3 regions of the Paenibacillus glycanilyticus genome follow, and region 1 is predicted to be linked to each of the others. Evidence: riboswitches for the same ligand, from Rfam matches in the RefSeq annotation. Region 1 holds a riboswitch; each other region holds the start of a gene.
What was found. A riboswitch is a leader RNA that binds a small molecule or an ion and turns the genes downstream of it on or off. The one in region 1 is predicted to bind ZMP and ZTP.

Region 1 (7,280 bases):
TTAGTTGAACGGAACGGTAATTTTCGCTTTCCGCCCCTTTATAATAAAGCGTTACGGAATCGGCGAACTTCGCCAAGGCTTCAAAGCTGACGTCCACGCCAGTGTAGGCTTTCTCAAGCGGCGTATGGCTGAATTGAAGCTCGCCCTTGACGTCCGAAGCACCGCGCGGCATCAAGCGGTAGCCGCTGTCATACGGAGATACCCGGTCCGCTTGCCCGATAATGCCGGTGAAGGTATACGTTTCGTTCAGTTCAATGGTATTGCCCGACATGTCAATGCCCGAGCCTGCCGTCACTCTGACGATAAACGTATTGTTCGCATCATCGGTGAGCGTTACGTCTGTATCCGCTCCTGATGCTGCCGTATTCGTAACTTTGCCTTTGATGGCCGCAAGCGTGCCTTCAATTGGCTCCATAGTAGCTGCCAATGATGCTTTCGCAAGCTCAACCTTTGTTGCCGCCGGCAAGCCTTGATCGCCTTCGTCTTCGATCGAGGAAGCCAGAAGCTGAAGCATACCGGCCGTAAACACGATCGAACCGGTCACTTTCACTTTATGTCCCGGTACAATGGATACGCCTGGTACCGCGCCGGCAATGACATTAAGACCGCCGGTAGCGTCCTGCACGTAAAAATTAGTTGGCTCGGTGCCTAGCACACCGTTCGCGGTCGTAACGACACCTTCGACGGTTGCCGTATAACCAGCCTGCTGCGTCATGCCTTTTGCATCCGAAGCACGTACGTCGCTAATAGCCGCGATTGCCGGTTTCGCGTAGGACGACGCGTCGATGCGCGTATACGGGCTTTCCGCATTCGCATACGCATGCGTGAGGTAAACCGATTGAATGCCGGTCGAGTTCTGGATGGTCATGGCAAACGAACCGTTAACTCCGGCAGTCGCCTGACCAACCGCCGTGAACGCGCCGTCAACATAGGCATAAGCCTTCACTGTCGAATTCGCCACGGCCGCATCCGCCGTACCGGTTACCGATGCAGCACCGTCAAATGTAATATTTGCTGCTGCGGGCGCTTCTCTATAAGAGGCGTTCTTCACGATGATTTCGGATGGCGACGCTGCCGCTTTCGGCACGAAGGTCACGAAATCCTTGGATGGATCCTTCGTGAAGTACGCACCGTTATGCATGCCTACAGCCGCACGCGGGTCTGAACCAATCTCGGTTTTGCGGACCATCACGCCGCTCGCAATATCCGATGCGATAAACGGAGCTCCCCATAAGAACGTTTTTCCGTCAAAGAAGGAAGATGCGCTGCCGTAAGCAACCATATCAACGATATTCTCGTTGTTCGGATCGGAAGTCGCTGTCGCGGCTTGCGTCAGAATGATAATGCCGCCGCCGGAGGAGCCTGCATTAGGTCCAAGCGACCCGGTATCGTCGGCTGCCACGGGCAAGGCGGACGCCCCGCTCGTGTTGACTGCCCCGGACACGAGGTAGTAACCATGGGCCTTGATTGTTCCGGTAAGGGCAGTCCCTTTTCCCGTCGCTGCGGGATTAGTCAATGCCGTATAATCGATAACCCAGCCTTTCAGGCTGATATCGTGGTCCGTACGGTTGTACAGCTCGAAAAATTTATTTTTGTAAACCCCGTTTGCCGTTCCGCTTACGTTCAGCATGCTGAAGACAACATCGCCCGGATTCGCTTTATTCGGATTCACAATCGCAAAATCAACGCCGGTTTTAGCGCTGACCAGCTTGTTCGCCGCTTTGGCGGTCACGTAAATTTTCGCATTGCCGTCCGCATTGGAAAGGCTTGCCGTAAACGAACCGTCCGCTTCGGCTGTTGTCGAACCCGCCGGAGTTGTGCCATCCGCCAAATAGATCGTAACGGCTGAACCGCCAGCTACGGCGGAAGCTGTTCCCGACACGGTCGAGTAGCTCGAATAAGTGATCTTGGCTGCATTCGGCGCGGCAGTTTGTCCGACCGATACGTTCACCTTCGCACTCTCTTCTTTGCCCGTCTCCGTAGCGGTTACCGTCACCGTTCCCGCATGAGTCGGATTGCTGATCGTCAGAGCAAACGAACCGTCCGAGTTAGCGGTCGTATTGCCGAGCGGCGTATTGTCGGCATCGTAAGCTTTCACTTCCGCATTTGCCGGTACCGCTCCGATATCGCCGTTTAGCGTCGCGTAATCGTCCACGAACGTAATTTTGTTAACGACCGGAGGCGTCGTTGCTTGTACGCCGCCATTGCTGCCGTCGCCACCGTCGCCGCCGGAACCGTCAGACGAATCGCCGGCTACAACGATGTTTTCGATCTGACTCGTGCCTCCGCTCCCGAAAGCTTCCGTAGCGGAGTATGTACCCGTACCCGCACGGACGGAGATATTGTCAACGAGCGTCCATCTCAAATAGACCATCGGCTGATTGTCCGCTTGGGAAGGCAACGCTACATTGCTCAGTACGCCTGTCGTCCAATCGTTTTGAACTTTTACGGTACCGCCTGCAACATCATTCCAGGCTGCTCCGTCTAGGCTATATTGAAGCTGGAAGTCTCTTGGCCCTGTCGCTGAACCCCGCTGAACCGAAGATACCTTCAGATTCGTATAACCAGTCGTAACGAGGGAAGTCTGCCAGAATCCCCCTACCGTCCATCCGCTGCCGCTAACAACGGACATGGCAGGAGTAGATTTATCGTTGGAGAATCCCACTGTTGGTGCGGTTGTCGTCAGTTTCTTGTCTTTGTTGACATCAAGCGTAACGCTTTGGTTCGCCGGAAGGTCCACGGCTGCATTTGCACCCGTGCCCGTCCCGTCCCATTTCGCAAGCGTCACCGCCGAAGCTGCGGATGCCATAGGCAAAAGACTGCCCGGCTGCAGCAGCGTGAGAAGCATCATAACGGATAAAACGATGCCGAATACGCGTTTATTTTTTAACGCCGAATAACCCACTTAAAAGCCTCCGTTCAATGAATTCATATTGGAAATAAGTCTTCTAACAGAGGTAGGCCAAGCTGTGATAAAATAAATAGGCTTGCTTATCAACGGCAAATAAACCGCCGATAAGCCGGTTTCTTCAGAAGCCGTGGTCCGTGCGCCCCGCCAAAAGCTATCGGATCGCGGCTATTTGATTCCTATTTATGACTTGCAAGAGAATAGACTCCTTTCCGCAAAATTCTATAAAAATCCCCAAAAAACGAGTTAGCCTTACCTCACCTGCATTATAGCACCGTTAATTTCGACAATTGTCATCGTAATATTAATTTTTTAGCAGTAAACCATCCTGCTTTTTCATATGTTCATTTTTGAAATATTTTCAAGTGAAATTTGTTTCAGCCCTTACAAAAAGAACAGGTATCCGACTTTTCTTTCCTTCAAACTTTTGATACAGTAAGAAAAATAACGTTGTATGCGACTGGCGAAAAAAGTGGAATCAACCACGGGGGAGCATGCAGCTTGGACGTTCCGTTCGCCTGGGAAAAGTATCTGAGGACAGACTCGCGTTTTTCGCGAGCCTTCCGCAGGTACTTTTTTTCGTTCATGAACAAAACGGCATGGAGGGATTGGAATGACGAAGCTCTTGAAAGCGAAGGAAGCAGCAGATCAAGTATACGAAGGAATAAGAACGAAGGTCGAAAAATGGAAGCAGATTGGGGTTCAGCCTCATATGGCGACCATTCTGGTCGAAGGAGATCCCGCATCCGCTTATTATGCCGGGGCCAAGCAAAAAATCGCCGAGAAGCTAGGCGTAGCTTTTACTCTCCACGCGTTCCCGGGAGGAGTTGCGGAAGAAGAGCTCCTTCAGCTTGTTAACCGATTGAACAATGATCCAACCGTTCATGGCATTATGCTGGAGCTGCCCCTGCCCCGGCATCTGTCGGCAAGCACCATTGAGAGGGCGATCTCCCCGTTGAAAGACGTGGACGGAGTTACGCCTGATAACAAGCTTGCTACGGTAACGGGTGACACCGGTCTCTATCCGGCTACCCCCCAATCCTGCATTCGTCTCCTGAAGCATTACGGTTATACGCTTGAAGGCAAGAACGTAACGCTCGTGGGACGCGGCCAGACCGTCGGGCTGCCGCTGTTCCATATGCTTCAGCGCGAGAACGCCACCGTAACCGTCTGTCATTCGCGCACGCCGAATATCGCTTCCCATCTGGGCCATGCCGAAATCGCCTTTGTCGCGGTTGGCCGCCCAAGCGTGGTTACGCAGGAGATGGTTCATCCCAACCTCGTCATTATAGATGCCGGAATCAATGAAACGCCGGAGGGTAAAATGATTGGCGATGTTGCAATCGGCGTTCAATTAAGCGCAGCGGCGGTATCCCCCGTACCTGGCGGGGTCGGAACGTTAACGACGGCTATCCTGTACGAAAATCTGCTGAAGGCTATTGACCTTCAACTCGGGGAGGACAAATAGATGACTGCAACGATTTCGTGGGATGATTCCATCCGTCATTTTCTGGAGCAAGCCGGCAGCGCTAGTCCTACGCCGGGCGGAGGAAGCGTAGCCGCATTAATTGCTGCGCTTGCAGCTTCGATGACTTCAATGGTTGGGAACTTGACTCAAGGTGAGAAGTTCGCCGATATTCAATCTACTATTGTTGAAGTCATAGAGAAGATGCGTCGCTTAACGACAGAATGCGAAGAGCTGCTCCAGGCGGACATCTCTTCTTTTAATGGATACATGGATGCGCTAAAGCTGCCAAAGAGCTCCGATGAAGAGAAACATATACGCAAAACCGCGCTTCGCGAAGCTGCGATTCAAGCGATTGATGTTCCTCTGCGTCTCATTGAGGTGTGCCGGGAAGGCTTGGTATTTACCCGCCGCATTGCGGAGTCTTCCAACAAAAACGTCATCTCCGATCTAGGGATTGGAGCGATTTTGTTCGAAGCTGCAGCCCAGTCTGCATTGCTGACGATCGAGATCAATCTGGCCTCGTTAAAGGACGCGGAGCTAAAGCAGCTCTATTCGGACAAGGTAGTTTCGCTAATGAACGAGATTCAGGAACTGAAAAGCAGCTGCCTTCAAATCACGCGCAATCGCATCCTCGGATAAAAAAACATGAATATTCTATCGCACGAAAAGAAGACGCCCAGGAGAATCCCGGCGTCTTCTTCTATTTTTTTTATTTAGACGGCTTGTCTTTTTTTCCGTTAGACTTTAAGACAACGTCGTAATCGTAAGGCACGCTGCTCACGGTGCCTTCAGGCGCGGCGTAAGTCGTCATCATAATGATACTGCCGTACTTGGAGCTGTGGAGCATGTCGGCAAGCTCGATGCGGCTCGACTCCGACATGTTGATCGGATCAGGTACCCGGATAACCTTAACCTGGTTGCCCTGTTCCTTGTCCTTCTGCTTGTCGTAGTTTTTCATAAGGCCAATGAACTCCACCTGATAATTGACGTATTGGCCAATCGTCTGCTCTAGGCTCTTAAAGCCGGAGGTATCCGTCATCGGATCAATGACGGTCCCGTTCAGCCGTAGATTGGATAAGTACCAGCCTGCTTCGTTGTAGCCCCAGTCCGTCAGGTAACGGAATCCAAGCAGCACCTTCTTGCCGGCATAAGCGGACAGATCAAAGGTCTCCGTCTTCCAGCCTTCGGAGCTGCCCGTGAAGCCCGGCAGATTCGCTGCCGTCTTCGGATAGCCTCCTTCGACCAGATCGCTACGCGTATCCTCGTTGGACAGCGAGGTCCAGGTCTTTCCTCCGTCCTCCGATATTTGCACCACGCCGAAATCCCATTGCTCCTCGATATTATAGCTGGTATCGAAGCTGAGCTCCGGTGTTGCCTGACCGGTCAGATCGAGTTCCCTGATGAGGAAATTGTCTGCCTGGTCGCCTTGATTGCTCCATAGGACCTTCCCTCTTTCGGGATCCTCTACGGATATCCAGTTGGTGCGCAGGAAGTCGAGTCCCTGGAAATAGAGATGATCAATTTTGGAGTCGGGCTTAAGCACCTTGAAGTCTGTTCCCCATGCAGGCGTAACATTGTCCGACTTAACCGAAGAAGCAAAGTCGGGAGCTAGATCAATGGAATTAAACTTGTAGGTGGAGGAATCCCCCTTATAACCGCTGTCGAGCACAACGGCCGTCATGTAGTCGGCATATAAGTCGGCGAATGACTTATTGATTCCCGCTTCGGTCAGCGCAGCTTCCACACCGCTAATACCGGTATTAGGGTTATGGAACAAGGTTCGAATAAACGACTCACCGTAATGATCATAGAGATACAGCTGGAACAGATACGCGTTGCCGTAATCGGAAAGAATCTGGAGATCGGACTGATCGCCCCATAAAGTAAGCGAGTTGCGGAGATTGGATAAAAATTCGTTTACGTGGTCCGTGGAATGGCCGTATCCGACCATGTACTGGGCGAAATCGGACAAGCCCTCATTGATGAAGCTTTCTTCCGCAGGATCGGTATCCCGGTGCAGCAAATGCTGAAACTCATGGGCAAATACGCCTTCATAGAGATAGGGCTTTGCTGCGGATGGTCCGGTTCTGTTAAGCCAATCCAGGCTGTCTATCGTCATCACGTTGCGGTCGGCAAAATCGCTGATTGTCGGGGAGAAATAACCGGCGATATAGCTCGGATAGTTAGGGTCATAGTAGCTTTGATCCTTAATGTTGTCGATCAGAATAACAACGCGCCCGCTGTCATCCTTGTACAAGCCGTTATACCCCTCTTCTCCTTTGCGTTCCGCCGGCGGCGCAAAGTATTCGATTTCTTTCGGATAAATGCGCGTTTCGAATTCGTTCAGCAGGTATTGTACCTGCTCGTCCGTAATTTGAACGGAGCCGTTTCGAGGATCGCCGTCCGGGAATTTGAGGTTGTTCGCTACCCATACCTCGCCGCTCTTCCCGACGGCCCGAAGAGTAAAATTCGTCAAATAATATTGGCCGTTCACATCGTTATTCGTGAGCCACGGTTTGACAGTGCCCACATCCGCTTCCGTCAAGCCGGCCGCCTCTGACGACGAGCCTGGATTCCCGGAAGCCTCGCTGCCTGTCAGATCCAGCCGTCCCTCGGCTTCGACGCTTTCCAAAGTATCGGCCCTAAGCTTCGAACCTACATCCAGTACGCTGGGATTAGCGTTATAGCTTTGCTGCTTTGTTGGCGCTGCCGTTGCCGCAGCCGGCGCCAGGAGGCCGCCAACCAGAATAAACGACGATATCAGACCAAAAAGATTGCGTTTCACCACATACACTCCTCCTCAAAAGTTCTGCGAAGCAAAACTTGATGCGTAAGCATAAACTTAAAGAATGATCATACAAGCAGCCCGGTATAGGCTGATTGCGATTATTCTTACGCTATGTC
Region 2 (7,280 bases), 280 kb from region 1:
CCGCTCCTCCAATGAGAGAGAGTCCCTTATTTTATTCATTGCCGTTCCTTCTACATACTCCATAAAAAAATACTCCGCCGGGATGATCGAACAAGCAGCATCGTACGCATAGACGCGCGGAACAGGAAGTCCTGGCGTGTCCGCGACGAGGCGCATGGCTTCTACTTCCGTCCGCATCATGTTCTTCTCGTAACGCATGACCAGCTTATCCGCGGAAGGCGCAATCTTCAGGACAGTCTTTCGTCCATCCCCCAGCACAATCGAGTAAGCCATGTTTGCCCAACCGTCCGTTAGCTCGCTAACCGAAATATAAGCCTGTCCAAAAGTCTCCCGTACGATCGTTTCGATCTCCTTGTCATTCAACCTGTACTTGTTCGCATTTTCCATTGCGCCTGACAACCTCCGGATCTTGGAATCGGGCTTAGCTTAGCGGTGAACCTTGTACACGCCCGCTTTGCTTAAGCGGCGAATAAGCTGTACTTCTTCGTCCGTCAACGGTGGAATATCCGCGGCAGAGATATTTTGCAGAAGCTGCTCGCGGGAGCTTGCACCCGGAATCGCCACAGCTACTGCCGGATGGCTGAGAGAATAACGGATCGCAAGCTGCGACAGGCTCCGTCCTTCCGATGTCAGCTGCTCCAATTGCCTGCGAAGCTCAAGAAGCTCATCGAGTTCATAGTCCAGCACGCCTTTGGACGGCTGGCGGTTTGCCGCAAGCGCGCCGCTTGCAACAGGCCCACGCGCGATCAGGCTTAGCCCCTTTTCTTCCAGCAACGGGAGCACCGTTTCCTCTGCCCGCCGGTCCACGATGCTATACTGATTCATAACGCTAACGATGGAAGACCGCGAAGCATACTCCCGAATGACATTCGGACGGATCGAGGAAATGCCGTATTCCCGGATTACGCCCTCCCGCTTCAATTGCTCGAACGCTTCGATCGTCTCGTCAATCGGATCCTCGATCGTCCCGCCGTGCAGCTGGTACAGATCGATGTAGTCCGTCCCCAGCCGTCTAAGGCTGTCTTTCACGGCGGATAAAATATAAGCCTTCGAAGGATCCCAAGCCCAGCCCTCCTGTCCGGCTATTCTCCGGTTGCCGACCTTGGTCGCCAGCACCACCTGCTCACGGCGTCCCCGGATGGCCTTGCCGACAAGCTCTTCGTTCCGGCCGCTGTCATACAGATCGGCTGTATCCAGCAGGGTTACTCCCCGCTCCAAGGCTTCATGAACAAGGGAAATGGCCTTTTCTTCATCCGTACCCAGCGACATGCAGCCAAGTCCAATCTCCCCTACGTATAATTCCGAACTGCCCAATTGATTTTTTCTCATAGCAGATTTGCTCCTTCCGTTATCCAGGTTAAAGTTTAAGCGCATTTACTTTCTTCTGCATCCTCCAGCAGCCATACCCCAATACGCCGAACAGGAGCAGATAAAGAACTGTCACCGGCAGGCCTATCGTCCACAACCTGTCGCCGCTGAAGAAGTTCCGCAGATTAACCATATTGGCAAGCATGATTACGAGGTTAACGAGCATCATTACGGCCATAACTCCTTGCAGTCTTTTGTACAGCTGAATCAAGGAGTCGCGGTCCGTATAGAGCCGAGGCTCCTCCCCGGGCTGCCATTCCCTGCGAAAATAATGCCAGAGCGAGCCGTAAGAGCTGACATATTCCCAGCCTGCGTCCTGATACAAATCAATATACTCCTGAAACTTGCTGCTTCCAAGTTTTTGCCCGGTCTGGTAATCCAGTCTGTACGTATACCGGACCGATTCATCCTTCGCGAAGAAGCTGCTTGCCATACTCGCCTTCTTGAAATGCATTCCGTCACGGGACATCTCGTTAAGCCATTGCTCTTCCTTCTCAAAGTTCCAGCTCATCGTCAGCCGGCGCCGCTTAATCAGCTTGTCGCTCATCCGCCTCACCCTTTCTTCGTAATCAGAGCTTGTCGCCCTACGTTCAGAAGCTCTTCCAGTCTTGCGATCTCCGCTTCGACTACCAGCATGCCGTTCTCCGTAATGGCATACATTTTGCGGCGCGAGTCCGCTCCCTCCGGAACGGGATATTGCTCAATCAGCCCTTTGCCCAGCAAGGTATTAAGCGCCGTATATAAAGTTCCTGCACCAAGCTTTACGCGCCCGCCGCTTCTCTTCTCGGTATCCTGCATAATGCCGTATCCATGTGATGGCTCCGTATAGAGAACGATCAGGATATAATAAAACGCCTCGGTAAGCGGCAGCATCTCTTTCATGTCTTATCATCCTTCCCACCACTCGAACTATATCGTCTGTCGATATATCTTATGCTTATATATTAAGTCTCGATATATCGACTGTCAATATATTTTATGGAAAATTTATCAAAACAAATCTCACAAAAAAGAACATGCCGAGAATCTCGACATGCTCTGATAGGTTTCTTTCATCATTGCCAAAGTGCATCAGGAATGCTCTTTTGGCACCCAATCGTATTCCATTAGTTTTGCGGTATGCAAGGCTCTCTCCTCGCCAAGAAGGCGGCTGATGACATAGAGTGACATGTCTATGCCGGCCGAAATGCCGGCGGACATGACGATTTTTCCGTTATCCACATATCTGGCGGTCTCGGAGATTTCGGCGGATGCCGGAGCGACCTGCCTTAACTCCTCGGTTGCAAGACGATTCGTCGTCAGCTTCAGCCCTTCCAGCACTCCCGCCTTCGCAAGGAGCAGCGCACCCGTGCAGACGGATAGCAGCAGCTCCGACTCGTCAGCGCATTTCCTGATCCAATCGGTCAGCACCTTGTTGTGCATTTCCTGACGGGAGCCCCAGCCGCCGGGAATAAGCACGATATCGGGCTTGGGACAGTCGTGAATGGTATAGGCCGGATTGACGCTCAGATTGCCTAAGGCCGTAACGGGACTGTTATTCTCCGCAACGGTGAACACATGGAAATCCTGCCCGCGATTGCTGCCCGTAATAAACACTTCAAACGGTCCCGTAAAGTCCAGCACTTCAACGTTGTCATAGATCAGAATAGCTACATTCCTTCTCTTCTGCATCCGCTTCATCCTCCCCAATAAAAAAGAGCATCGCCTCTCTTCACGAGAAACGATACTCTGCCCAGGCGTACGGCTCATGACATATGTGCTCCCTCGTGGTTCTCCACGTTTACGCCAGTTGCACATACCAGATATTTACTTTTATCATAAACCGGGCATATGCGCGGGGCAAGTTAAATTTTGCGGAAACAAATAAGGACATGCTGACGTCTATGTATCGGAATGTTCAAAGTAAAATTAAGGGCAGGAACAAAGGATAGGTGGCTATGAAGCTAAAAAGATGGCAGATAAGCACCGCATGTATACTGCTGATCTTCGTGATCGCCGGTGTATTGGAATATAAGGGCATCATTTGGCATAACAACCTGTTCGCGTCTAAATACAAGATTCGGGGAATCGATGTGTCCCACTATCAGGGCGAGATTGATTGGGGCAAGGTTGCCGGCAGCGGCAAATGGCGGTTCGTCTATATCAAGGCAACCGAAGGAAAGGATATGACGGATAAGGACTTCAAATCGAATTGGGAGCAAGCCAGAAGCCAAGGGATGAGGACCGGCGCTTATCATTTTTTCACGACGCAGAGCACCGGCGCCCAGCAGGCGGCGCATTTTATCGAAGAGGTACCCAATGAGTCCGCCAATCTCCCGCCTGTTATCGATATCGAGATTGCTCTTGATAAGGATGTCGCCCTCATTCAGCGGGAACTGACCATCCTCTCCAGCCATCTGGAGGAGCATTATAAGCAGAAGCCTATCTTGTATGTCACTTACGATACCTTTAATACCTATATAGCAGGCAGCTTCAAGGATTACGAAATCTGGATCAGGGATATCGTCAAGCATCCGCGTTTACGAGGTGACCGCAGCTGGTTATTCTGGCAATACAACAACCGGGGTCTTATCCCAGGCATCGACTCGTACGTCGATATTAACGTTTTTAACGGAGACTACGAGCAATTTAAGGCAAGGTTTGAGCGCTAAAAAATAGAAGCCGAAACTTCTTGGGAAGCATCGGCTGACGGATTACTTTTCGATTTTATAGGTAAACTTCCACTCGGCCGTATTCCCCGAATACCTGCCGCGGTTCTCCGTCACAACGACCTTCAACGCTTTATTGACGGTTTTTGTGATAGAAGATGCTTTTACCGTATCATTGGCTGAATTGCTATCGGGAATTTTATCCTGCTCTTCGGCATATGCCTTCAGCTTAATGCTGTCCGTCGATTTCAAGCTCAGGGTGATACTTTTGTTTTTTTGTACTTCCTTGCCGTTCACGTAAGCCTTAGTCAACCACTCGTTACCGACATGGTTATTCTCAACCAGCTCCACGCTGACAAGCGTTACTTTGAATTTGGTTGTTTTGTCCGAAGCCGAGACCGGTTGCATAAGCAGCGCAAAAACAGCAGTAACCGCCATAGCTACCTTCAAAAGCTTGCTCAATGCGAATGCCTCCCTCAAATTTTTCTACAGAGAAACTTCTCCGGGACGCATGTTTATCCTGCCTCTTTACTATTTTCGCAATAATTAGACTTATTGCTCCGAGGATAATGCCTCCTCGATGGCCAGTTCCAAATCGGCTGGCTGCGTCGTAGGTTCGAATCGGGCGATAACCTTACCTTCCCGGTTAACAAGGAACTTGGAGAAATTCCACTTTACGCCGTCGCCTTCATACAGGTCCGGATGATTCTGCTGGAGAAAATTCTTCATCCACAGCTCATCGGAATTACCCGCGTCAAAGCCCCCGAAAGGCGCCTGCTCCGTCAAATACTGAAAGAGCGGATGAACGGATTCACCGCGGATCTCTACCTTTTCAAACAGCGAGAAGGTTACTCCGGCATTACGCCGGCAATGCTCTTCCACCTCCGCATTGCTCCCGGGCTCTTTGCCGTTGAACTGATTGCACGGGAAACCCAGTATTTCGAAGCCGTGCATCCAATATTTTTCGTACAAATGCTGCAGGCCTTCGAACTGCTTGGAATAGCCGCATTGGCTTGCTGTGTTTACGATTAGAAGAACCCTGCCGTAAAAAGCAGACAGATGAATAGACTCCCCATTTATCTCATTAACCTGAATGTCATAGATGGACTTGTTCATCATTAATCCCTCTCCCCTTTTTTATATTTAATCCATCATATAACCAAGAAGCCTATTTGAATAATATATAAAAACAATAATCTTCATAGGCAATTTCAATAAAGTATATATTGGAAAAAAGGCTTATAAAAAGCCTTCTCTCTCCATGAACTTCACAGCTTCTTTCAGATAATCCGGTCGCGCATCAGCATAAAAAGCTTGGCGTGATTATCGCCGCCGCCCGCCACTGCTTTTTCCATAATATCCAGCGCTTGTGTGGCAGACAGCCATTGAACGGACATTCCGAGCTGTTCTTCGGCTTCCGTGAGAGCAGCCTCACCCGCGCCATGCCGCGCTTTTGCCAGATAACAATGCGAATGCTGCAGAAACCCGTTCCGATTCTTATGCTCCTCCACAAAACCAAGCCTGCAGATTACATCCGCTTCGCAACCGGTCTCCTCTTTTATTTCCCGTACAAAAGCATCCTCGGGGGACTCGCCTTCCTCCATTCCACCGCCGGGCAGCTTGTAGAGATCAAGCTCGGCCATATACATCATCGCAACTTGTCCATGATCGTTGAATAGCACTCCCCTTGCGGCATAACGCGAGACGATATCCAGATACGCCAGGTCGCCTCCTATAAGATCACTGTCGGTTATCTTTAGGTTTAGCATGATCCCTTATCTCCTTTTTAAACTTAATGGTTCAGGCAGCTGATTCCCTTCGTTTTTAAAGGCATTAAACTTCTTGACCAGGTCCAGGTAAGCCTGCTCCCGGTCTTCGCCAGTTCCCTTCATCTCCTGCCAATCCTTAACGCTTGCTTCCCACGGGATGCCCGCTCCTTTCCGGCAAATGTATTCGATCGGATAATCATCCACAGACCAGTTCTTTTCATGGTCACGCCTTTTTCTAAACACATATCGCGCTCCTTCAATCAGCAGTGCCATGCAGAGGCTGGGAATAAGACTATTAACGGCATTATCGGGATTAAAGTGCCTCGCAGAGGAATAAATGCCGTCGCATATTAGGAAAAGCATTAAAGCATACAAGAGCCATCTCAAGCCTTTGGCCAGCTTCCTAAACCGTTTAAAGTTCAACAAAGTTAAATAAAATGCCACGATAAGAATGATCAGAATCATTGCCACTTCCGTTACGCCTCCCCTGCAATTTTAGGCCGAACCTTATAAATAACTATATTAAAAATATCCGTAGCCTGCGGGATTGAAATCGATTAATATAAGAGCATTGTAATTGTAATATTTTACATATCAAGTCACTTTTAAGGGGGTTAATATGCTTCAAGCTTACTGGTACATAACGAAAATGAAGCTTCTCGTTAATCTGACTTACCGGTTTGAAGTGTTCACTTCCGTTGCAACCAATCTTATTCTGATGCTGGCTTCCGTATTCTTATGGCAGACGGCTTACAAAGGCGGCTCCGGATCGGTAGAATCGCTTAGCCTGCAGGATATTACGACCTACACCATTCTCTCGATCATTATCTCTACCATCTTCGTATGCGACGTACAGAATACCATCTATTACAAAATACGGGAAGGCCAAATTGTGACCGACTTCTACCGTCCTATCCCTCTTTTTGCCTGCTACCTGGCCGAAGATATCGGAGAAATGCTCAGCTCCTTGTTAAACAGGGCGCTTCCGCTAGTCGCATTTGCCTCCATCTTTTTTGGCATTCCGTGGCCCGCTTCCTTCGGGAGCTTCCTGCTCTTCCTTCCAAGCTGCCTGTTAAGCTACGCCATTCTATGGCTGCTTAGCGCGCTTATCGGACTGATTGCGTTCTGGGTGATGGAGCTTGGCAACATGGGGAATGTCAAGGACGCTATCGTCCGCGTATTGTCCGGCAGTATCGTGCCGCTGTGGTTTTTCCCGGAATCGGTGCAGACCGTCTCGAAATTTCTTCCGTTCCAATACACGTACCAGACTCCGCTCGGCATTTATATCGGCAACACAAGCATGTCCGAAGCTTTAACCTCCATGGCTGTTCAAGCCGTCTGGATCGCGGTATTGTATCTGATCCTGGCAGCCGGTTGGGCGCGCACGAAGAAAAAAACGTTAATCCAGGGAGGGTGAGAACGTCCTTATGGTATCTACGATCAAGCATTATGTTTCCGTCGCTTCCTGCTGGGCGCGTCTCGCCGTGCAACGGCA
Region 3 (7,280 bases), 1.5 Mb from region 1:
GACCGTCGGATAATCCTCTTATCGTGCATATCGCGGATGAAAATCAGCTGGCGGAGCTTGCGCTTCCTTATCCGGAGCTTGCGACCCGGCTAATGAAAGAGTTCTGGCCTGGCCCGCTTACGATCGTGCTGCCGGTACGCACAGGCGCGGTATCTCCGCTTGTTACGGCAGGGCTCGCGACCGTCGGCATCCGGATGCCGGATCATCCGGCCGCGCTGGCCCTCATTCGGCAATCCGGCTGTCCGGTAGCCGCTCCCAGCGCGAACCGCTCCGGCCGGCCCAGCCCAACGCTTGCAGCGCATGTGCTGGAGGATCTGGAAGGAAAAATCAGCGGCATCGTAGACGGAGGCGCGACGGGCGTCGGACTGGAATCAACCGTTATTGAGCTGCCGGATTCGAATACCATCCGTATTCTCCGTCCCGGAGGGATTACGGCCGAGCAGCTGCAGAGCGCTGTTCCGGAGGCGGTAATCGATGCTCCAGCGGCAGCGAATCCGGATGTGACGGAGGCGCCGCGCTCGCCGGGCATGAAATATACGCATTATGCGCCGAAAGGCGATCTTCGGATCGTGTTGGGCGAACCGGCGAATGCGGTCCGTTATATTCAGGAGCAACTCAATCATGCCAAAACAACGCCCGTGAAGACCGGTGTTCTCACTTTCGACGAAAGAGCAGCCGCGTATGATGCCGACCTGATCCTCAGTTACGGCAGCGAGCTGCATCCGGAGCAGGCGGCGCATAACCTGTATGCGGCACTCCGCCAATTCGACTCGGAAGGCGTGCAGCGCATATGGGCGGAAGGCTGCTCCGAGGAAGGGATCGGACTTGCTCTGATGAATCGTCTGGCGAAAGCGGCGGGGCATCAAATCGTCCGCGTATAGAGTAGTATGTTTGTCCCCTTGTCCGCATATCTTGGTTAAGAATGGATGTGGACATGGGGGCGATAGCGTGACTGATGCAACTTTGCATGCCGGACAATTCGCGACACTGATCATTATGGCGGTTGCGCTTGGCATGGATGCTTTTTCGTTAGGAATCGGAATCGGGCTGAAGGGGATTCGCCTGCGCGACGTGCTCCGGTTAAGCAGCATTATCGCGTTATTCCATGTGCTGATGCCTCTTGGCGGCATATATGCCGGACATTTTGTCAGCGGACTGCTTGGCCATGTTGCCACGATGGCTGCGGGCGTGCTGCTGCTTTTGCTTGGCGGGCACATGATTTACAGCTCGCTCAAAGGGGAATCGGTCCAGACGATGGACTACCGTTCCTCGATCGGAACGTTTTTGTTTGCGTTCAGCGTCAGTATCGACTCCTTCTCCGTTGGCGTGACACTCGGCATGTTCGAGGCCGATATTTTGCTGACGGTGTTATTGTTTGGGTTTTTCGGCGGGTTAATGTCCGTACTGGGACTGCTGCTTGGGCGCCGGGTCAGCGAAAATCTGGGCGGCTACGGGGAGGCGCTTGGCGGGACGATCTTGCTCATTTTCGGTCTTTTATTTATATTTTAATACATCAATGGAATCAGCCATACCAGAAAGGGGAATGCAGCATGACGCGCATCTTGTTTGTTTGTACCGGCAATACCTGCCGCTCGCCGATGGCGGAAGCCATGCTGAGGACGATGGCGGAGCAGAAGGGGATATCGCTGGAGGTTCGTTCCGCCGGAGTATCTACCATTGACGGACTGCCGATCTCGTCGCATGCGGCAACAACGCTGCGGGGCAAATCGGTCGAGCACCGCGGCTCGTCGCGCGCGTTAAGCGGAGAAGCCGTTGCATGGGCGGATCTCATTCTGACGATGACAGCCGGACACAAACGCGGCTTGCTCAACTATTTCCCTGAAGCCGTGGATAAAGCTTATACGCTCAAGGAATACGTTAACCAGGATACGGCCGTTCAGGCAGACATTGAAGAGCTCGAACGCCTGTATACGGAGATGCATATGAAGCAGGCGCTGGGCCAGCAGCTGTCGACTGCGGAACGTTCCCGTCTTCTGGAGCTGGAGCGCCGGATCCCAAGCTTCGATATTGCCGATCCGTTCGGCGGAACGCTTGGCATGTACGAAAGCTGCGCCAAGGAAATCGAAGAGAGCCTGAAGTCCCTCCTTCAAATGCTTCAAAAGGGATGATATTCCATGCCGGAATTAGGCCCGATTTATGCGTATATTTGATTGATTTTCACGGTTGAATAAGCTATCATGAAGGTAACAAAGACGGTTTCCGATGTAACTGGCGACGGAAGTGGGTAACCACGGTGGAGCATCGGAACATACGGCCGGTCGCCTGGGCAAAGAGCAGCATGCTAGTGATAGCATGTCATGCTCTTTTTTCGTCTTTTTGAGGATTTTAGGTATAATAAGTCCGTATGATTCGACAACTAGCAGGAGGGTTTTGCGTTGAAAATTGCAATTGGTGCAGATCATGCGGGTTACCGTCTGAAAGATGAAATTGTTCCGTTTCTTTTATCGCTTGGTCATGAAATTGAAGACTTGGGCTGCGACTGCAGCCAGTCGGTGGATTATCCCGATTATGCGCTGCCTGTGGCAGACAGAGTGGCCGGCGGTCAGGCTGACCGCGGCATTCTGATTTGCGGCACGGGTATCGGCATGTCAATCGCGGCGAACAAAGTTCCGGGTATCCGCTGCGCGCTGGTGCATGATATGTTTTCGGCACAAGCCACCCGCGAGCATAACGATACAAACGTGCTTGCGATGGGCGAGCGTATTATCGGCCCTGGTCTTGCGCAGGAAATTGTCCGCATCTGGTTGGAAACGCCGTTCTCTGGCGGCGATCGCCACGTTGGGCGTGTCCGGAAAGTGAAGGAAATCGAGCAGCAGTATACGGTTCATCCTTAGGTCCATGCTTTCGAAGCAAGAATTATCATTAACCGCTTAATTAACTGGCCATCGGTGTAATTAATCCTTAAGCGATTCGTGTGATCATTCTTTGTATTCATAGGAGGTATGTACAATGAACAATCAAAAGGAAACCATTACTATTGCAGCCGATGTGGAGACTATTGTAAGGGAACTTGTTGTAGCAGGAGGACTGAGAGCCGGCCAGCTGCTGGTTGTCGGCACCAGCACAAGCGAGGTGCTTGGCCATAAGATCGGAACTTCGGGAACGGTCGAGACGGCCGCCCAGATCTATGCAGGCATTGAAGCGGTCCGGAAGGACGTGGGCTTTTATCCGGTATATCAATGCTGCGAGCATTTGAACCGGGCGCTTGTCCTCCCCCGCGAGGCGGCGGACAAATACGGGCTGGACGAGGTTGCGGCCGTACCCGTTCCGAAGGCAGGCGGTTCAATGGCCGCTTACGCTTTCCGGCATCTGCCTAACGCTTGTCTGGTTGAGACGGTTCAGGCGCATGCGGGCATCGATATCGGCGATACCTTTATCGGCATGCACCTGCGCCGGGTTGCCGTTCCGGTCAGACCGTCCATCCGGTCGATTGGCGCAGCCCATGTTACGATGGCTTTTTCGCGGCCTAAGCTGATTGGCGGAGCACGCGCGGTATACACCTTGGAAGACAGCGGCCTGGCGTCAGAGCAGACGTCAGGAACTTGCGACTAATTATATTTAGGAGGCTTTTCACAATGGAAAACTTACGTAACCAAGATCCTGAAGTATTAAAGGCAATGGGCCTTGAGCTGCAGCGCCAACGCGACAACATCGAACTGATCGCATCCGAGAACATCGTAAGCGAAGCGGTTCTGGAAGCTATGGGTTCGGTCCTGACGAATAAATATGCAGAAGGCTACCCTGGCAAACGTTTCTACGGCGGCTGCGAGCATGTGGACATTGTGGAAGACATCGCACGCGAACGCGCGAAAGAAATTTTTGGCGCCGAGCATGCGAACGTTCAGCCTCACTCCGGCGCGCAAGCGAACATGGCGGTATACCTTGCCGTCCTCAAACCAGGCGACACGGTTCTTGGCATGAACCTGGCACACGGCGGTCACTTGACGCACGGCAGCCCGGTTAACGCATCCGGTCTTCTGTACAACTTCGTTGCTTACGGCGTAGAAGAAGATACGTTTACAATCAACTATGAAGAAGTTCGCAAAGCGGCCTTCAAACACCGTCCTCGTCTGATCGTTGCCGGCGCGAGCGCATACCCGCGCACCATCGATTTCGAGAAGCTTGGCCAAATCGCTCAAGACGTAGGCGCATTGTTCATGGTGGATATGGCTCATATCGCGGGTCTTGTTGCGGCAGGTCTGCATCCGAACCCAGTGCCTCATGCGCACTTTGTTACAACAACAACTCACAAAACGCTCCGCGGTCCTCGCGGCGGCATGATTCTTTGCCGTCAACCTTGGGCAGCGGCAATCGATAAAGCGGTATTCCCTGGTTCGCAAGGCGGTCCTCTGATGCACATTATCGCAGCAAAAGCGGTAGCATTCGGCGAAGCGCTTCAACCATCCTTCAAAGAATACGCGCAAAAAGTAGTCAACAACGCAAAAGTATTGTCCGAGACGCTGATTGCGGAAGGCATCAACATCGTTTCCGGCGGTACTGACAACCACTTGATGCTGATTGACACGCGCAGCCTGAACATCACGGGCCGCGACGCTGAGCACGTTCTTGACTCGATCGGCATTACGGCGAATAAAAATGCGATTCCATTCGATCCAACAAGCCCGTTTGTAACAAGCGGTATCCGTCTTGGCACTCCGGCTGCCACTTCCCGCGGCATGGACGAGAAAGCCATGAAAACAATCGGCGAAATTATCGCAATGACGCTGAAGAGCCCGAAAGACGAAGCGGTATTGGCGAAAGCAACCGGCATGGTCCGCGACCTGACTGCTCAATTCCCGCTTTACCCGAACATGAAATACTAATAGCTATCTTTGCAAAAGAGGCTGTTCCCAAAGGTCCAATCGACCGCTTGGGAACGGCCTCTTTTTTATTTAGATATAGTCAATTCGCTACTCAGATATAGAAGTAATGGAATTGTTCGTTGTTTAATCGTTCTCTATGATTTGAAAGGGGAGCATTCGGAGCGCGATAGCCGTTTCGCCTTGGTGTTATGAATTAAGTTAAAGCGAATGCAGCATGATATATAAGCGGGTTCCACGAAACTACATATCTCGTCAAAATTCGACAATTTCAGAAATGTAATTTCTGGGGCGTGACAAATCAATATAAATTATGTATATTTGTTTATGGTATATTAATTAACATTACTTTTGTACTAATTTGGTCTGAACATTTGTAAAACAGGGCGATTGAACATATGTTCATTGATAATTATTCAATGTTTCGTATTATTTCTCGCATTGTTTAATTATGTAATGTCAAATTATTACAATAGCAAGCAAGAGGAGAAGATCCAGGGGAGGAAGTAAAATGTCGAAGAAGAAGTATGGCTTTACCATGATTTCCGTACTGCTTGCACTGGCTCTCGTAGCTGTCGGCTGTACACCTAAGCAAGAGTCCGGAAGCAGCGAAGGCTCTGTGTTCCGCATGAACCTTGCAACTGAACCGCCGTCCCTTGACCCGGCTCAGGTACAAGACCAAGTGTCCGCAACTGTTGTAAACGGTTTGTTTGAAGGTCTGACTCGTAAGAACGAGAAGGGCGAAGTTGAACCAGCTGTCGCTAAAGAGTGGAAAATCTCCGACGACGGCAAGACTTACACGTTCACCATTCGCGATGACGCGAAATGGAGCAACGGTGACCCGGTAACTGCAGGTGACTTCGAATACGCATGGAAGCGTGCCCTCGATCCTAACCTGAAGCCAGCAGCATCTGCTTATGCTTACCAGCTGTACTACATTAAGAATGCGGAAGCTTACAACACTGCCGCTGACGGCGTAACGGCTGACGATGTAGGTGTTAAAGCGGTTGACGACCACACGCTGCAAGTAGAGCTGAACTCGCCAACTCCTTATTTCCTTGGTCTGATGTCCTTCACTGTTTTCTATCCGGTTCACAAATCGGTTAAAGAAAACGAGCAATGGGCAACTGACGTTTCGACTCTGGTATCCAACGGTCCGTTCAAAATGAGCGAGTGGAAAAAGAACAACTCCATTACGATCGCTAAGAACGACAACTACTATGCAAAAGACGATATCAAGCTCTCCAAGGTTGTCTTCTCTGAAGTTAACGACTCGAATACAGAGCTGAGCATGTACCAAACAGGCGAACTGGATTATGCGGGTATGCCTACTGGCTTGATCCCTAACGAACAATTCCCGACATTGAAGCAAAACAATCCGGATGAGTTCAAAATCCAAGGCAGCGCATCGATCTACTACTACCTGTTCAATACAACGCAAAAGCCTTACGATAACGAAAAAATCCGTCAAGCGCTCTCGATGGCAATCAGCCGTCAAGATATCGTTGACAACGTAACAAAAGGTGAGCAAAAGCCTGCTTACGGTATCGTTCCTCCAGGTATCAAAGGCGAGAAAGAAGACTACCGTACGGAGCATCCGGACAACTACTTCAAAGAAGACGTTGAAGAAGCGAAAAAACTGCTTGCTGAAGGTCTGAAAGAAGAAGGCCTGACGGCGATGCCTACGGTTAAAGTGACTTACAACACAAACGAACTGCACCAAGCGGTTGCTGAAGCAATTGCTGAAATGTGGAGCAAAAACCTCGGCATCAAAACCGAAGTTAGCAAGCAAGAATGGGGCGTATTCCTCGACAACCGTAACCACCTGAACTACGATGTGGCGCGCGGCGGTTGGGGTGCTGACTACGATGATCCAATGACGTTTATCGACCTGTTCTCGTCGAAATCCGGCAACAACAACACTGGCTTTGCTAACAAAGAGTACGATGCTCTGATCAAAGAAGCTTACAGCACTGACGATCAAGCTAAACGTATGGAAGCAATGTCCAAAGCTGAATCGCTTGTAGTTGGTACTCGCGCGATTATGCCGATCTACTACTACAGCACAGTTTATATGATTAAGCCTGGATTCAAAGGCATCTTTATCGACTACAAAGGCGACATTGATTACAACCGCGGATACTACGAAGCGAAGTAATTAAAGCTCGGCACGGATTGAGGGATATATGCGGCCTATGATAGCTGCATATATCCCCTTTCACTTTTAACTTTCGGAAGTTTAAACCTTTTAATTTTCGAAAGCTTATGCTTTCTAAGTAATGAATCATCATAATGGCTCTGATAATGGCTATTCGGGTGATCGTTCATTTAAAGTCCATGCTTACGATGTAAGAATCATCACAAATAACCATGGTAATGGCATTTTGTGTGATCATTCTTTTCAGGAGGTGCCATGACGTTTGGTCCGCTATGTGCTTC

Region 2: linked by a shared signal. The riboswitch ahead of ACR9FF_RS03435 (DJ-1/PfpI family protein) and the one ahead of ACR9FF_RS04560 (bifunctional 5,10-methylenetetrahydrofolate dehydrogenase/5,10-methenyltetrahydrofolate cyclohydrolase) in region 1 are both predicted to bind ZMP and ZTP.
Region 3: linked by a shared signal. The riboswitch ahead of rpiB (ribose 5-phosphate isomerase B) and the one ahead of ACR9FF_RS04560 (bifunctional 5,10-methylenetetrahydrofolate dehydrogenase/5,10-methenyltetrahydrofolate cyclohydrolase) in region 1 are both predicted to bind ZMP and ZTP.

Annotation. Positions count from the first base shown of each region.
Region 1 is NZ_CP195155.1:1,004,515-1,011,794, reverse strand. Features, by position in the region: gene ACR9FF_RS04565 (S-layer homology domain-containing protein) at 1-2,905, opposite strand, end outside; ZMP/ZTP riboswitch at 3,355-3,439, shown strand; gene ACR9FF_RS04560 (bifunctional 5,10-methylenetetrahydrofolate dehydrogenase/5,10-methenyltetrahydrofolate cyclohydrolase) at 3,522-4,376, shown strand; gene ACR9FF_RS04555 (cyclodeaminase/cyclohydrolase family protein) at 4,377-5,015, shown strand; gene ACR9FF_RS04550 (choice-of-anchor J domain-containing protein) at 5,086-7,161, opposite strand.
Region 2 is NZ_CP195155.1:723,709-730,988, reverse strand. Features, by position in the region: gene ACR9FF_RS03455 (phosphotransferase family protein) at 1-387, opposite strand, end outside; gene ACR9FF_RS03450 (aldo/keto reductase) at 427-1,329, opposite strand; gene ACR9FF_RS03445 (DUF2812 domain-containing protein) at 1,358-1,915, opposite strand; gene ACR9FF_RS03440 (PadR family transcriptional regulator) at 1,921-2,250, opposite strand; gene ACR9FF_RS03435 (DJ-1/PfpI family protein) at 2,440-3,039, opposite strand; ZMP/ZTP riboswitch at 3,092-3,171, opposite strand; gene ACR9FF_RS03430 (glycoside hydrolase family 25 protein) at 3,306-4,019, shown strand; gene ACR9FF_RS03425 (hypothetical protein) at 4,062-4,478, opposite strand; gene ACR9FF_RS03420 (glutathione peroxidase) at 4,569-5,132, opposite strand; gene ACR9FF_RS03415 (NUDIX hydrolase) at 5,297-5,785, opposite strand; gene ACR9FF_RS03410 (hypothetical protein) at 5,792-6,028, opposite strand; gene ACR9FF_RS03405 (ABC transporter permease) at 6,405-7,202, shown strand; gene ACR9FF_RS03400 (ABC transporter permease) at 7,213-7,280, shown strand, end outside.
Region 3 is NZ_CP195155.1:6,299,849-6,307,128, reverse strand. Features, by position in the region: gene ACR9FF_RS28450 (L-threonylcarbamoyladenylate synthase) at 1-881, shown strand, start outside; gene ACR9FF_RS28445 (manganese efflux pump MntP) at 997-1,509, shown strand; gene ACR9FF_RS28440 (low molecular weight protein arginine phosphatase) at 1,551-2,129, shown strand; ZMP/ZTP riboswitch at 2,216-2,296, shown strand; gene rpiB (ribose 5-phosphate isomerase B) at 2,397-2,855, shown strand; gene ACR9FF_RS28430 (TIGR01440 family protein) at 2,971-3,573, shown strand; gene glyA (serine hydroxymethyltransferase) at 3,597-4,844, shown strand; gene ACR9FF_RS28420 (peptide ABC transporter substrate-binding protein) at 5,353-6,999, shown strand; gene ACR9FF_RS28415 (ABC transporter permease) at 7,262-7,280, shown strand, end outside.